Regions from separate parts of the Erwinia sp. 009765445 genome, predicted to be linked through region 2. Evidence: predicted binding sites of a transcription regulator. Region 2 holds the regulator's gene; each other region holds the start of a gene.
What was found. The regulator sigma-54, encoded in region 2, starts transcription at its own class of promoters, with help from an activator protein. The targets are predictions, from matches to a motif close to GTTGGCACANNTTTCGCTNT.

Region 1 (4,291 bases), on a different contig from region 2:
CACCGCATGGGCGTTGTTCCAGGCCGATTCCCAGCAGCTGAAAATACTGCCGGGGTTACGATCGTCGAGGACAAAAAAGCTGAACAACTGTGGCATTGCCAGCTTGTCATTTAACGTCCAGAACAGTTCGCCAGTGCTGGTGAGATTCAGCGGTACCCGCAGCTCGTCATCATGGCTGCTGCGCACCGGCATCAGCGATAGCCGGTTGGTGACGTCCAGCACGCGGGCAATGTTTTCGGCACGCTCTAAATAGCGGGCCATCCAGTACAGGCCACTGGCCGTGCGACTCAGCATGCGTCATCCTCCAGAACCCAGGTATCCTTGGTGCCACCGCCCTGCGATGAGTTCACTACCAGCGAACCTTCCGTCAGTGCCACACGTGTCAGGCCCCCCGGCACCAGGCGGATTTCCGCTCCGCTGAGGGCAAACGGACGCAAATCGATATGCCGGGGTGCCAGCCCCTGCTCCACAAATGTCGGGCAGGTGGAGAGCGCCAGCGTGTTCTGGGCAATGTAGTTTTGTGGCCGGGCAATCAGCAGCGTGCGAAACTCTTCTAACTGCTGCTTGCTGGCTACGGGGCCAATCAGCATGCCATAGCCCCCTGCGCCGTGAACCTCTTTCACCACCAGTTGCGGCAGGTTAGCGAGTACCCACGAAAGCTCATCGGGACGGCGGCATTGCCAGGTCGGGACATTATTCAGGATCGGCTCTTCGGAGAGATAGAACTTCACCATATCCGGTACGTAAGGATAGATGGATTTATCGTCCGCCACGCCGGTGCCTATGGCATTAGCCAGCACCACATTTCCGGCACGATAAACGGAGAGCAGCCCCGGTACGCCGAGCATAGAGTCCGCACGGAAAGCCAGCGGATCGAGGAAGGCATCGTCCACGCGACGGTAGATAACATCGACTTTGCACGGTCCGGCAGTGGTGCGCATCATCACTGCCCCATCTTTCACAAACAGGTCAGCACTTTCCACCAGCTCCACGCCCATCTGCTGCGCCAAGAAGCTGTGCTCAAAGTAGGCGCTGTTAAAGCGGCCTGGTGTCAGCACAACCACCACCGGATCGTTCACCGGCGAGCTTTCCCGCAGCGTCTGCAACAGATGCGACGGATAGCGCTCCACCGGCGCAATGCGCTGCTGCGCAAACAGCTCCGGGTAAAGACGCATCATCATTTTGCGGTTTTCCAGCATGTAGGAGACGCCGGATGGCGTGCGCAGATTGTCCTCCAGCACGTAGTATTCGCCATCGCTGTTGCGCACCATATCCACGCCACAAATGTGCGCGTAAATATCACGGTGCAGGTTCAGCCCCTGCATACAGGGTTGATACTGATCGTTAACCAGCACCTGCTCCGCCGGGACGATCCCCGCTTTCAGAATGTGCTGCTCGTGGTAGATATCGTGAAGGAATGCGTTGAGGGCCTGCACCCGCTGGCGGATGCCTTTGTCCAGCATCACCCATTCGCTGCCAGGGATAATGCGCGGGACGCTGTCGAAAGGGATCAGGCGTTCGGCCCCCCCATCCTGTCCGTAGACATTGAAAGTGATACCAACGCGGTGAAACAGCAGTTCGGCCTCTTCCCGCTTGCGGGCGAAGGCCTCCTGGTCAGCCTGCTTCAGCCAGTGCCAGTAGTCGCGATAATGCTGGCGATACTGGCCATCGCCCAGCAGCATTTCATCATAAAAGCCTGAAGCTGATTCATAGCCTTGATTCATGATTTCCCTTCCACTGTCGGTGAACCCATCAGAGATCTGCACAAAGCGTGCCAGCACGATTACCCGTGATGAGAGGCCAGCACGCAAGCGATACTGCAGGCCACGAGGCTGTCAGAACGGGTGGATATTGTCCCTGAAGGAAGCGCAGAAAGGGGAACGCACCATGACAGTGCGTTCCGCAGCAGGCTTTAATCGTTAGCTAATGGGTGCCAGATTTCAGTGACGGCTCCTTCGCCGCCGGTGATTGGGTCCTGCTGCGGCATCGGCACACGTTTAATCTCTACTATAGACTGGTTCACCCTCTCCTGCTCGTCACGAAGGGTTTCGGGCATCATGCCGCGCGGGTAAGCCCCAACGGCAAAGAAGTCATCGCTGGCGGCCAGTTGCTGATGCCCCACGCCAGCCGGGATCAGCACCGCATCGCCTGCATGCAGCGTCACTGCCCGACCGGTTTCGCCGCCAAACAGGATCTGCGCCCACCCGGCCCCCACGCCAAGCAGCTCATGGGTATTCGGGTGATAGTGAGTGTAGGGGTAAACAGGATAGCGCCAGCGCGGCAGCCACTGATTGCGGGCAAACAGGTCTTCAAAATAGCGGGCGATATCTTCCTCTTCTCGCGGCACAACCATCGGATAGATAATCAGCGGCAGCGGGTTATTGGGCACGCCGCTGGCAGGCTGGAAGGTCATATATTGCGGGTTGGATGATGCACCGGCAGAAAACGTTCCGGCGGCAAAAGACATCATGGTGAGTAAGCTACCAGCATGGGGCAACATAACGGCCTCTCCTGTTGTCTGGTGGTAAAGCAGGGTGGTTGTTTGTTAATTAATTGTGGCACCTGATAGTAAAGATGCAATCACTGCCGCTGGGCTTTGATCACATAACACATTAATTTAATGAAACTTAAGTCAAATCAACTGCCGGCGCTTCGGGTGTTGTGCTGGGGGGCTAAGCAAGAGGGAAGACAGGAAATAACCGGTGGGTAGATTTCCCACCGGCTGAGCCAAAAATCAACTCAAGGGGCCCTGACAGGTTTACCTGATACGGTCAGCCGCAGGTTTAACGACGTTAACCCCGTGATGACCATAAAACTGATAGAGAGTGTTGGCAGCCGCTTTGGTCAGTACCAGAATCTCAATGCGGCGGTTGCGGGCAGAGAGAGGCTGGTCGGGATCCAGCAGCATGTTGTCGGCCATGGCATTGACCTGCAGTACGCGCTGCGGCTCCAGTCCACCCCGCTCGAGGACACGTCTGGCGGCCAGCGCACGATCGCCGGAGAGGTTCCAGTTGTTGTACGTGGCGTTGTTGTGATAGTTAGCTGAATCGGTGTGGCCAGTGATCATCACCTGGTTAACGCCCACTGCGCTTGATGATGGTGGTGGAGTGAGCCCCCTTTCTCATCGCCCGCTCTCATTCATCTGGTTCACCCAACTGTCGAGCGTTGCAAAAGTCGGTTTACTCTCCAGCGGCAGCATTTTGCGCCCGGCATCCACCGCCAGCAGCGTCGGCTTACCGGCCACGTGATTGACCAGCACCGTACGGATACAGACAAATACCGTCATGCGCTTTTTCATGCACTGCTCCATGGCGTTAGCCAGCGGATCCATCAGGCAGTAACAGAAGAACACCCCAAGGAAAGTCCCGACCAGCGCGGCCGCCACCTTCAGGCCGATCAGCGCGATCGAGCCGTCGATAGACTGCATGGTAATGATGATCCCCAATACCGCAGCACAGATACCAAAGCCCGGCATTGCCTCGGCGGTGCGCTGCAAAGAGCGGGAAGGCACCATCAGCTCCTCTTCCAGCGCTTCAATCTCCGATTCGAGGATCCCCTCCATTTCATGCTCGTTGATTTTCCCCATCGCCATCAGGCGGAAGTTATCGGAGATGAAAGTGATAAATCCTTTGTCTTTCAGGATCATCGGATACTTCTGGAACAGCGAACTGTTCTCCGGTACTTCAATGTGTTCATCCAGCGCCTTCAGGCCGCCATCCTGCACCAGCTCCAGCAACTCGTACATCATCAGCAACAGTTGCTGCTGAAATGCTCCGCCCTGCTCGTCCTTACGCACCGCAGATTTTATCTGCCGCCACATCGCCTTCAGCACGTGGGCCGGGTTGGCAATCACCATCGCCCCGGCACCTGCGCCGAGGATGATGATCAGTTCGCCAGGCTGCCAGAAAGAGGCCAGCCGCCCGCCAGACTCCAGAAAGCCCCCGACCACGCAGCCGAGGACAATGATCAATCCAAGTAGTTTTTGCATAATGAATTGCTCAGAAGAACGCCTTAATCTTTTCGCCGATACGCTTGTTCAGCTGGCAGACGCGGGCCTCGGTTAATCCCAGCACCAGTGAAATCTCTTTCAGGCTCATGTCCTGCTGGTAATAGAGGTTAAGAATGATTTTTTCGCGTTCGTCGAGCGTCTCGATGGCGCTGGTCAGCGTGCGCTGCGTTTCAATCTCCTCTTCCAGCCTGCGACCGGCGAAGGCGTTGCCGTGAGTCTCACCGGAAAGCAGCAGGTCGAAACTCTCCATGGTTCCCGCACTGTCGAGCAGCAGATACTCCT
Region 2 (4,291 bases):
CGTAACAGCACTTCCGCATCAAAGCTCTGCACCAGTTCAAAAAGCTTCATTGCCGGGCGGGCATGCATTCCCAGCTTATTTTTAATCTCAACGGTTTGCCTGACTGTCATGATTTGCGTTTTTCCAGCGTACGATGGCGGGACTGAACGTTTTTACCGCGCGAACGAAAATACTCGGCCAGCTGTTCGGCGATATAAACAGAGCGATGCTTACCACCGGTACAGCCTATGGCGACGGTGAGATAGCTGCGGTTATTGGTTTCCAGCATTGGCAGCCACAATTCGAGGTAGCTGCGGGTCTGATAGATAAAATTGTGTACTTCGGTATGACGGTCGAGGAAGGCCGCGACTGGCCGATCAAGACCGGTCATTGGGCGCAGCTTCGGGTCCCAGTGTGGGTTCGGCAGAAAACGAACGTCGAATACATAGTCTGCATCGATGGGAATACCGTGCTTGAAGCCGAAGGACTCAAAGACCATAGTCAGCTCACGTTCACGCTTGCCTAACAGGCGCGTGCGCAGCATTTCAGCCAGCTCGTGGACGGACATCTCGGAAGTATCAACAATCAGATCGGCCCTGGAGCGCAGAGGCTCCAGCAGGTCATTTTCTTCATCAATGGCGCTTTCCAGCGACAGATTTTTACTTGAAAGAGGGTGCAGACGACGGGTGTCGCTGTAGCGGCGGATCAACGTATTGCGATCGGCATCCAGGAACAGCAGCTGCGGAGAAAAACTGTCGGGCAGGCTGGTCAGGGCTTTTTCGAACACTTCCGGCGATTCCGGCATATTCCTGACGTCAATACTGACCGCCGCAGACATATTGCGATCGGACAGGGAATTTGCCAGTTCGGGCAGCAGCACCACGGGAAGGTTATCCACGCAGTAAAAGCCCATATCTTCAAGTGCCCGTAATGCCACGGACTTACCAGAACCGGAACGACCGCTGACGATCATCAGCACCATGACTTAATCTCCTGATTTTTCCTGCTCTGTCGGGCTTTCCGCCATGATTTCAAACAGCTCTTCATCGCTTTGTGCAGCCCGCAGCCGACGGCAGACGGTTTTATCAGCAAGGCGTTTTGCTACCAGTGACAGGGTATGCAGATGCGTCTTGCACTGGTCTGCGGGGACCAGCAACGCAAACAGCAGGTCCACCGGCTGATTATCAATGGCATCGAAGGCGATGGGCTGGTCGAGGCGGATAAAAACGCCCACCGCGCGCAGCGTATCTTCAACCAGCTTACCGTGGGGGATGGCGATACCGTTGCCGATACCGGTACTGCCCATCCGCTCGCGGGTCAGGATCGCTTCGAAGATAGTCTGGTGCGGGAGGTTCAGCTGTTTGGCTGCCAACTCGCTAATAATTTCCAGCGCCCGCTTTTTACTCTGGCAATGTACGCCGCTGCGGGTGCAGGACAGACTCAGTACCGAGCTCAGTTCCAGTGTTAAGTCATTGTTCATCATAGTTTCACTTACGTGTTCACTTCCGCCTGGTAAGATGGCTGACTTCTGTGGTTCCGGTTCAACCCGGTCAGCTGCACATGCCTTATTGATTAACGGCCCGTACCCCAGTAACAGAGTACGAGCCGGAACCTCTTACGTCACCTTCAATCTCACATGAGGGTGACGCAAAAATAATCAATGCCTGGGTGAAATTTAGTGCTGCTTCAGCTTGTCTTTGTGTTTATTAAGTTGGCGTGTCAGCTTGTCTATCAGGCCGTCAATCGCCGCGTACATATCTTTCTCTTCCGAGGTGGCATGCAACTCACCGCCGTTCACATGCAGGGTTGCGTCGGCAACCTGAGTGACTTTTTCAACCTTGAGAACAATATAAACCTGATTAATCCGGTCAAAATATTGCTCCAGTTTGGCGAACTTAGCCGTGACAAATTCACGTAATGGCTTAGTGATCTCTACGTTTAGCCCAGTAATATTGAGTTGCATACGGTCTTCCTTATCTGTTCGTTCAGACCAGCTGTTTGCGCTGGTTTGAGGGCGGGATGGATAAAGACTCTCGGTACTTTGCGACGGTGCGGCGTGCCACCATGATCCCCTGATCGGAGAGCAGGGTGGTCAGCTTGCTGTCACTAAGAGGTTTGGCGGGATTCTCCGCCGAGATTAATTTTTTCACCAGTGCACGGATGGCAGTGGAGGAAGCCTCGCCGCCGCCTTCGGTATTGACGTGGCTGGAGAAAAAATACTTCAATTCAAAAATGCCGCGCGGGCTGTGCAGGTATTTTTGCGTGGTGACGCGGGAGATTGTTGACTCATGCATATCCACGGCGGTGGCAATGTCTGCCAGCACCATTGGTCGCATAAACTCTTCTCCCTGCTCAAAGAATGCCTGCTGCTGATCGACGATGCAGCGTGTCACCTTCAGCAGTGTATCGTTGCGGCTTTCCAGGCTTTTAATCAGCCATTTCGCTTCCTGCAGGTTGCTGCGGATAAACTGGTTATCGCTGTCATTGCGGGTGGAGCCCCCCAGCGAAGCGTAGTGCTGGTTGATCTTCAGCCGGGGAACACTGTCGGCGTTGAGATCGACCGTCCAGCGTGTACCGATCTTGCGCACCAGCACGTCAGGAATAACATACTCAGGTTCAGTGGTGTTGATCGACTGCCCCGGACGGGGATCCAGTGACTGGATCAGCTGCATAGCGTTTTTCAGCACGTCCTCTTTCAGACGGGTTACACGCATTAAGCTGCGGAAATCGTGGTTGGCCAGCAAATCCAGATGCTCGCTGACAATCAGGCGAGCCTCTTTGAGGAAGGGCAGTTCCGGCGCGAATTGAGAAAGCTGTACCAGCAGGCAGTCCCGCAGGTCGCGGGCGCAGACGCCGACCGGATCAAAACGCTGTACGCGCTTCAATACAGCTTCTATTTCATCCAGCGACAGCTCATCGTTACCGATGCTCTCCAGAATCTCATCCAGTGACACGGTCAGATAGCCGGTATCATCCACGGCATCAACAATGGAGGTGGCAATGGCGCGGTCAGTGTCGGTAAACGGCGTCAGTTCGACCTGCCACATCAGATAATCCTGCAGCGTCTGAGTGGTTTCTCCCTGATAAACGGGAAGTTCGTCATCGTGATAATCGGTACCGGTTCCTGACGGAGTTCCTGCGGTGTAGATCTCATCCCAGGTTGCATCCAGCGGCAGCTCTTCCGGCATATCCTTTTGTTCTAACGCCTCACGGGTATCAAGCGCTTCTTTTTCCTGATACTCCCGCGAGTCCACTTCCTCATGAATATCGGTTTGTTCAAGCAACGGGTTGCTTTCCAGCGCCAGCTGAATTTCCTGCTGTAGTTCAAGCGTAGAGAGTTGCAGCAGACGAATGGCCTGCTGCAATTGTGGCGTCATGGCAAGCTGTTGGCTAAGCCTGAGTTGCAAACCTTGCTTCATATTCAGGATACAAATTCCTCAAAAATCTTACCTGGTTTGAACACCTTATCAGAGTCTGAACTCTTCGCCCAAGTAGACTCGCTTAACTTGTTCATCTTCCAGAATTTGCTCCGGCGAACCGTGAGCAATCAGATGCCCCTGGCTGACAATGTAAGCCCGCTCACAAACCGCCAGCGTTTCACGCACGTTGTGGTCGGTGATCAATACGCCCAGCCCGCTGTCGCGCAGGTGTTCAATAATCTTTTTGATATCGATAACGGAAATCGGATCAACACCGGCAAAGGGTTCATCCAGCAGGATAAATTTCGGATTGGCTGCCAGTGCACGGGCGATCTCCACGCGGCGACGTTCACCGCCCGATAGCGCCTGACCCATGCTGTTGCGCAGGTGTTCGATGTGGAACTCATTCATCAGCTCGTTAGCGCGATCCTCACGCTGTTCCGTGGTCAGATCGTCACGGATCTGCAGAACGGCCATCAGGTTATCGTAAACGCTCAGGCGACGAAAAATAGAGGCTTCCTGCGGCAGATAGCCAATACCCCGGCGGGCGCGGGCATGCAGTGGCAGAATACTGATGTCATCATCATCAATGATGATGCGGCCTGCATCACGAGGCACTATGCCCACGACCATGTAGAAGGTGGTGGTTTTACCCGCCCCGTTAGGGCCCAGCAGGCCAACAATCTCGCCGGATTTCACCTGCAAGCTGACATCTTCGACTACGCGGCGGCCCTTATAGGCCTTCGCCAGGTTTTCTGCAATTAAAGTCGCCATAACTGATTATTTACTCTTATTCTGTCCGGTTGACTGGGTGCCTTTGTCCTGCAGCTGCGAAGGAACCAGTACGGTGGTGACTCGCTTGCCGGTATTGCCATAGGCCTGCATTTTCTGCT
Region 3 (4,291 bases), on a different contig from region 2:
AAGATCACCAGTCCGGACAGTTTGCCGAAATCGCCCGCGACACCGGGAAGAAAAACCTGCGCGTGGCCCGCGTTGATGCCCGTTTTGATCCCACAATCTATATCGCTATCGGCATGTCTAACCTGCTGGCGGTTGGCGGCGGCAGCTGGCTGGTCTGGCACGGCGAGATGACGCTGGGGCAACTGACCAGCTTTGTGATGTATCTGGGCCTGATGATCTGGCCAATGCTGGCGCTGGCGTGGATGTTTAATATCGTGGAGCGTGGCAGCGCGGCGTGGAGCAGGATCCGTTCGCTGCTGGCCGAGGCTCCGGCGGTGGAAGACGGCAGCAAAACACTGCCGGAAGAGCGTGGTCATCTGCAGATTGCCATCCGCGAGTTCTGCTATCCCGGTGCCAGACCTTCATTGCGCCACGTGAATGCCAGCGTTAAACCTGGCCAGATGCTGGGGTTGTGCGGCCCGACCGGCTCAGGAAAAAGTACCCTGCTGAGTCTGATCCAGCGCCACTTTGATATCGCTCAGGGCGATATTCGCTACCACGGCATTCCGCTGCCGCAGATCCGGCTGGACAGCTGGCGCAGCCGGATGGCGGTGGTCAGCCAGACCCCTTTCCTGTTCTCTGATACGGTAGCCAACAATATTGCGCTGGGGCGTCCTGCGGCCAGCCGGGTAGACATTGAACAGGCCGCAAGACTGGCCAACGTTCATGATGACATTCTGCGGCTGCCGCAGGGTTACGAGACCGAAGTCGGCGAGCGTGGCGTGATGTTGTCCGGCGGGCAGAAGCAGCGCATCTCCATTGCCAGGGCGCTGCTGCTGGATGCCGAAATCCTGATCCTCGATGATGCGCTTTCGGCAGTGGATGGCCGCACCGAGCATCTGATCCTGCATAACCTCCGGAGGTGGGGAGCAGGAAGAACGGTAATTATCAGCGCTCACCGGCTCTCGGCACTGACTGAAGCCAGTGAAATTCTGGTGATGCAGAATGGCGCTGTGGCCCAGCGCGGCCGGCACGAAGACCTGGCTGTGCAAAGCGGTTGGTATCAGGATATGTATCGTTATCAGCAACTTGAAGCCGCCCTGGACGAAGATGAAATCGAGAAGGGGGTTCCCCATGGCTAATCTGCCCCAACTCTGGCCGACGTTAAAAAGGCTGTTGAGTTATGGATCGCCGTGGCGTAAATCCCTCGGGCTGGCGGTACTGTTGCTGTGGATCGCGGCGGCGGCGGAAGTGCTTGGCCCGGTGCTGGTCAGCTATTTTATCGACAATATGGTGGCAAAACACCGTATGCCGGTGGGGCTGGTGGCCGGTCTGGCAGTCAGCTTTATCCTGCTGCAAATCCTTGCGGCCTCGCTGCATTACTGGCAGTCGCTGCTGTTCAACCAGGCCGCTGTCGGGGTGGTTCAGCGCCTGCGTACGGACGTGATGGATGCCGCACTGCGACAGCCTCTGAGCGCCTTTGATACTCAGCCAGTCGGGCAAATAATTTCCCGCGTGACCAACGATACTGAAGTGGTCCGCGACCTCTACGTCACGGTGGTGGCGACCGTGCTACGCAGCGCCGCGCTTATTGGTGCAATGCTGGTGGCGATGTTCAGTCTGGACTGGCGGATGGCGTTGGTCGCTCTCGCCATCTTCCCGGCAGTGATCGCCGTCATGTTGATCTACCAGCGTTACAGCACACCAATTGTGCGTCGGGTGCGTAGTTATCTGGCCGATATCAATAACGGCTTCAATGAAGTGATTAATGGGATGAGTGTGATCCAGCAGTTCCGCCAGCAGGCCCGCTTTGGAGAACGAATGGGCGAGGCCAGCCGTTCCCACTATCTGGCAAGGATGGAGACACTGCGACTGGACGGCTTCCTGCTGCGTCCGCTGCTCAGTTTGTTCTCCGCGCTGATCCTCTGCGGGTTGCTTATGCTGTTTGGCTTCTCTTCCGGAGGCAGCTTTGAAGTGGGCGTGCTCTATGCGTTTATCAGCTATCTCGGCAGGTTGAATGAGCCGCTGATCGAGCTGACCACTCAGCAGTCGATGTTGCAGCAGGCAGTGGTGGCAGGCGAGCGGATCTTTGAGCTGATGGATGCGCCGCGCCAGCGCTATGGCAGTGATACCCGGCCGTTGACGTCGGGGACCATCGATATCGAAAATCTGACCTTTGCCTATCGCGACGACCGCAACGTTCTCAGCGATATCAACCTGCAGGTGCCGTCCCGAAACTTTGTGGCGCTGGTGGGGCACACCGGCAGCGGAAAAAGCACCCTCGCCAACCTGATGATGGGGTATTACCCCATCGTTCAGGGTGAAATTCGCCTTGATGGAAGGCCGCTTACTTCGCTCACCCACAGTGCACTGAGGCAGAGTGTGGCAATGGTACAGCAGGATCCGGTGGTGCTGGCCGACACTTTCTTTGCCAATGTTACGCTCGGGCGGGATATCAGTGAAGAGGCGGTGTGGCAGGCTCTGGAAACGGTGCAGCTGGCAGGGCTGGCAAGAGGCCTGGCTGACGGCATTCATACCCGGCTGGGTGAGCAGGGTAACACTCTGTCGGTCGGGCAGAAACAGTTGCTGGCCATGGCCCGTGTGCTGGTGGCCGCACCGGAAATCCTGATCCTTGATGAAGCCACGGCCAACATCGATTCCGGCACTGAGCAGGCTATTCAGAAAGCTCTGCGGGCGGTTCGCCAGCAGACCACGCTGGTGGTCATTGCCCACCGTCTTTCCACCATTACCGAGGCGGACACCATTCTGGTGTTGCACCGTGGCCGTGCCGTGGAGCAGGGGAGCCACCGGGAGCTGCTGGAGAAACAGGGGCGCTACTGGCAAATGTATCAGTTACAGCTGGTCGGAGAAGAGCTGGAGGCTGGTGAAGCACTGAAAATCTGACCGTCTCGCTGCACCAATAACAGGCGCGAACCGACCTTAAAATGGTCTTTTGCACAGCCTTGAATCATTACGCACCTTTATGGTGCGTTTTTTGTGGCTGCTTTATCCCCCAAAGGCATATGCGAAATTTAGCAGCGAGGGGCAGACTCAGAGCCGGACTGACTAATCGTCTGAAAAATGCCATTTTTAAATATATGGCACAGCCTTTGCTTTAATCAGTCCATGTCGGGCGAAACAACTGTTTTTAATACCTGGAGGGGATCGTATGAAGCTGGTTACCGTGGTAATCAAACCGTTTAAATTAGAAGACGTGCGTGAAGCACTGTCCTCTATCGGTATTCAGGGGCTGACCGTAACCGAAGTGAAAGGTTTTGGTCGCCAGAAAGGGCATGCAGAGCTTTATCGCGGTGCTGAGTACAGCGTGAACTTCCTGCCAAAAGTAAAAATAGACATTGCGATTGCAGACGATCAGCTTGATGAAGTGATTGATGTGATTAGCAAAGCTGCATACACCGGTAAAATTGGTGACGGTAAGATCTTTGTTGCAGAACTGCAGCGAGTCATTCGTATCCGTACTGGCGAAACTGACGAAGCCGCACTGTAATCTCGGGGCTAAGAATTGTGATGGGATGGGATAAAATGAACAAAAAACTCGCTGTATTTGGCCTTGCCAGCCTGACCCTGTTACCGTCGCTCGCGATGGCGGCAGCACCGGTGGTGGTAGATAAAGCCGACAACGCCTTTATGATGATTTGCACCGCGCTGGTGTTGTTTATGACGTTACCCGGCATTGCCCTGTTTTACGGCGGCCTGATCCGCGCTAAAAACGTGCTATCGATGATGACCCAGGTCTCCGTGACCTTCGCTATGGTTTGCGTGCTGTGGATGGTTTACGGCTATTCACTGGCCTTCAGTGAAGGTAATGCCTTCTTCGGCGGCTTCAGCATGGCGATGTTGAAAAACATCCAGCTGACCGCACTGGTTGGCACTTTCTATCAGTATATCCACGTCTCTTTCCAGGCTTCTTTCGCATGTATCACCGTGGGGCTGATTGTTGGTTCAATCGCTGAACGTGTTCGCTTCTCCGCGGTACTGATTTTTGTGGCGATCTGGCTGACCTTTTCCTATCTGCCTATTGCCCATATGGTGTGGTCAGGTGGTCTGCTGGCTCAGGACGGCGCGCTGGACTTCGCGGGCGGTACTGTGGTGCACATCAACGCCGCTGTGGCTGGCCTGGTTGGGGCTTATCTGGTGGGCAAACGTGCTGGTTTTGGTAAAGAAGCCTTTAAACCACACAATCTGCCAATGGTCTTCACCGGTACCGCAATTCTGTATGTGGGCTGGTTCGGCTTTAACGCTGGCTCCGCCAGTGCAGCCAATGAAATCGCGGGCCTGGCCTTCCTGAACA

Region 1: AC3Y5R_RS09400 (circularly permuted type 2 ATP-grasp protein) is a predicted target of sigma-54. The motif match lies at 1,760-1,779, and genes of this name have one in related genera.
Region 3: glnK (P-II family nitrogen regulator) is a predicted target of sigma-54. The motif match lies at 3,077-3,096, and genes of this name have one in related genera.

What each region holds. Positions count from the first base shown of each region.
Region 1 covers NZ_JBYUWC010000007.1:110,875-115,165, forward strand. Annotated here, with positions in the region: gene AC3Y5R_RS09395 (alpha-E domain-containing protein) at 1-294, opposite strand, end outside; gene AC3Y5R_RS09400 (circularly permuted type 2 ATP-grasp protein) at 288-1,724, opposite strand; gene AC3Y5R_RS09405 (cupin domain-containing protein) at 1,913-2,500, opposite strand; partial or broken gene AC3Y5R_RS09410 (OmpA family protein) at 2,759-3,076, opposite strand; gene motA (flagellar motor stator protein MotA) at 3,122-3,988, opposite strand; gene AC3Y5R_RS09420 (FliA/WhiG family RNA polymerase sigma factor) at 3,999-4,291, opposite strand, start outside.
Region 2 covers NZ_JBYUWC010000014.1:58,784-63,074, forward strand. Annotated here, with positions in the region: gene npr (PTS phosphocarrier protein NPr) at 1-110, opposite strand, end outside; gene rapZ (RNase adapter RapZ) at 107-961, opposite strand; gene ptsN (PTS IIA-like nitrogen regulatory protein PtsN) at 965-1,459, opposite strand; gene hpf (ribosome hibernation promoting factor) at 1,655-1,942, opposite strand; gene rpoN (RNA polymerase factor sigma-54) at 1,965-3,398, opposite strand; gene lptB (LPS export ABC transporter ATP-binding protein) at 3,447-4,172, opposite strand; gene lptA (lipopolysaccharide ABC transporter substrate-binding protein LptA) at 4,179-4,291, opposite strand, start outside.
Region 3 covers NZ_JBYUWC010000006.1:21,375-25,665, forward strand. Annotated here, with positions in the region: gene AC3Y5R_RS07475 (SmdA family multidrug ABC transporter permease/ATP-binding protein) at 1-1,121, shown strand, start outside; gene AC3Y5R_RS07480 (SmdB family multidrug efflux ABC transporter permease/ATP-binding protein) at 1,114-2,883, shown strand; gene glnK (P-II family nitrogen regulator) at 3,149-3,487, shown strand; gene amtB (ammonium transporter AmtB) at 3,523-4,291, shown strand, end outside.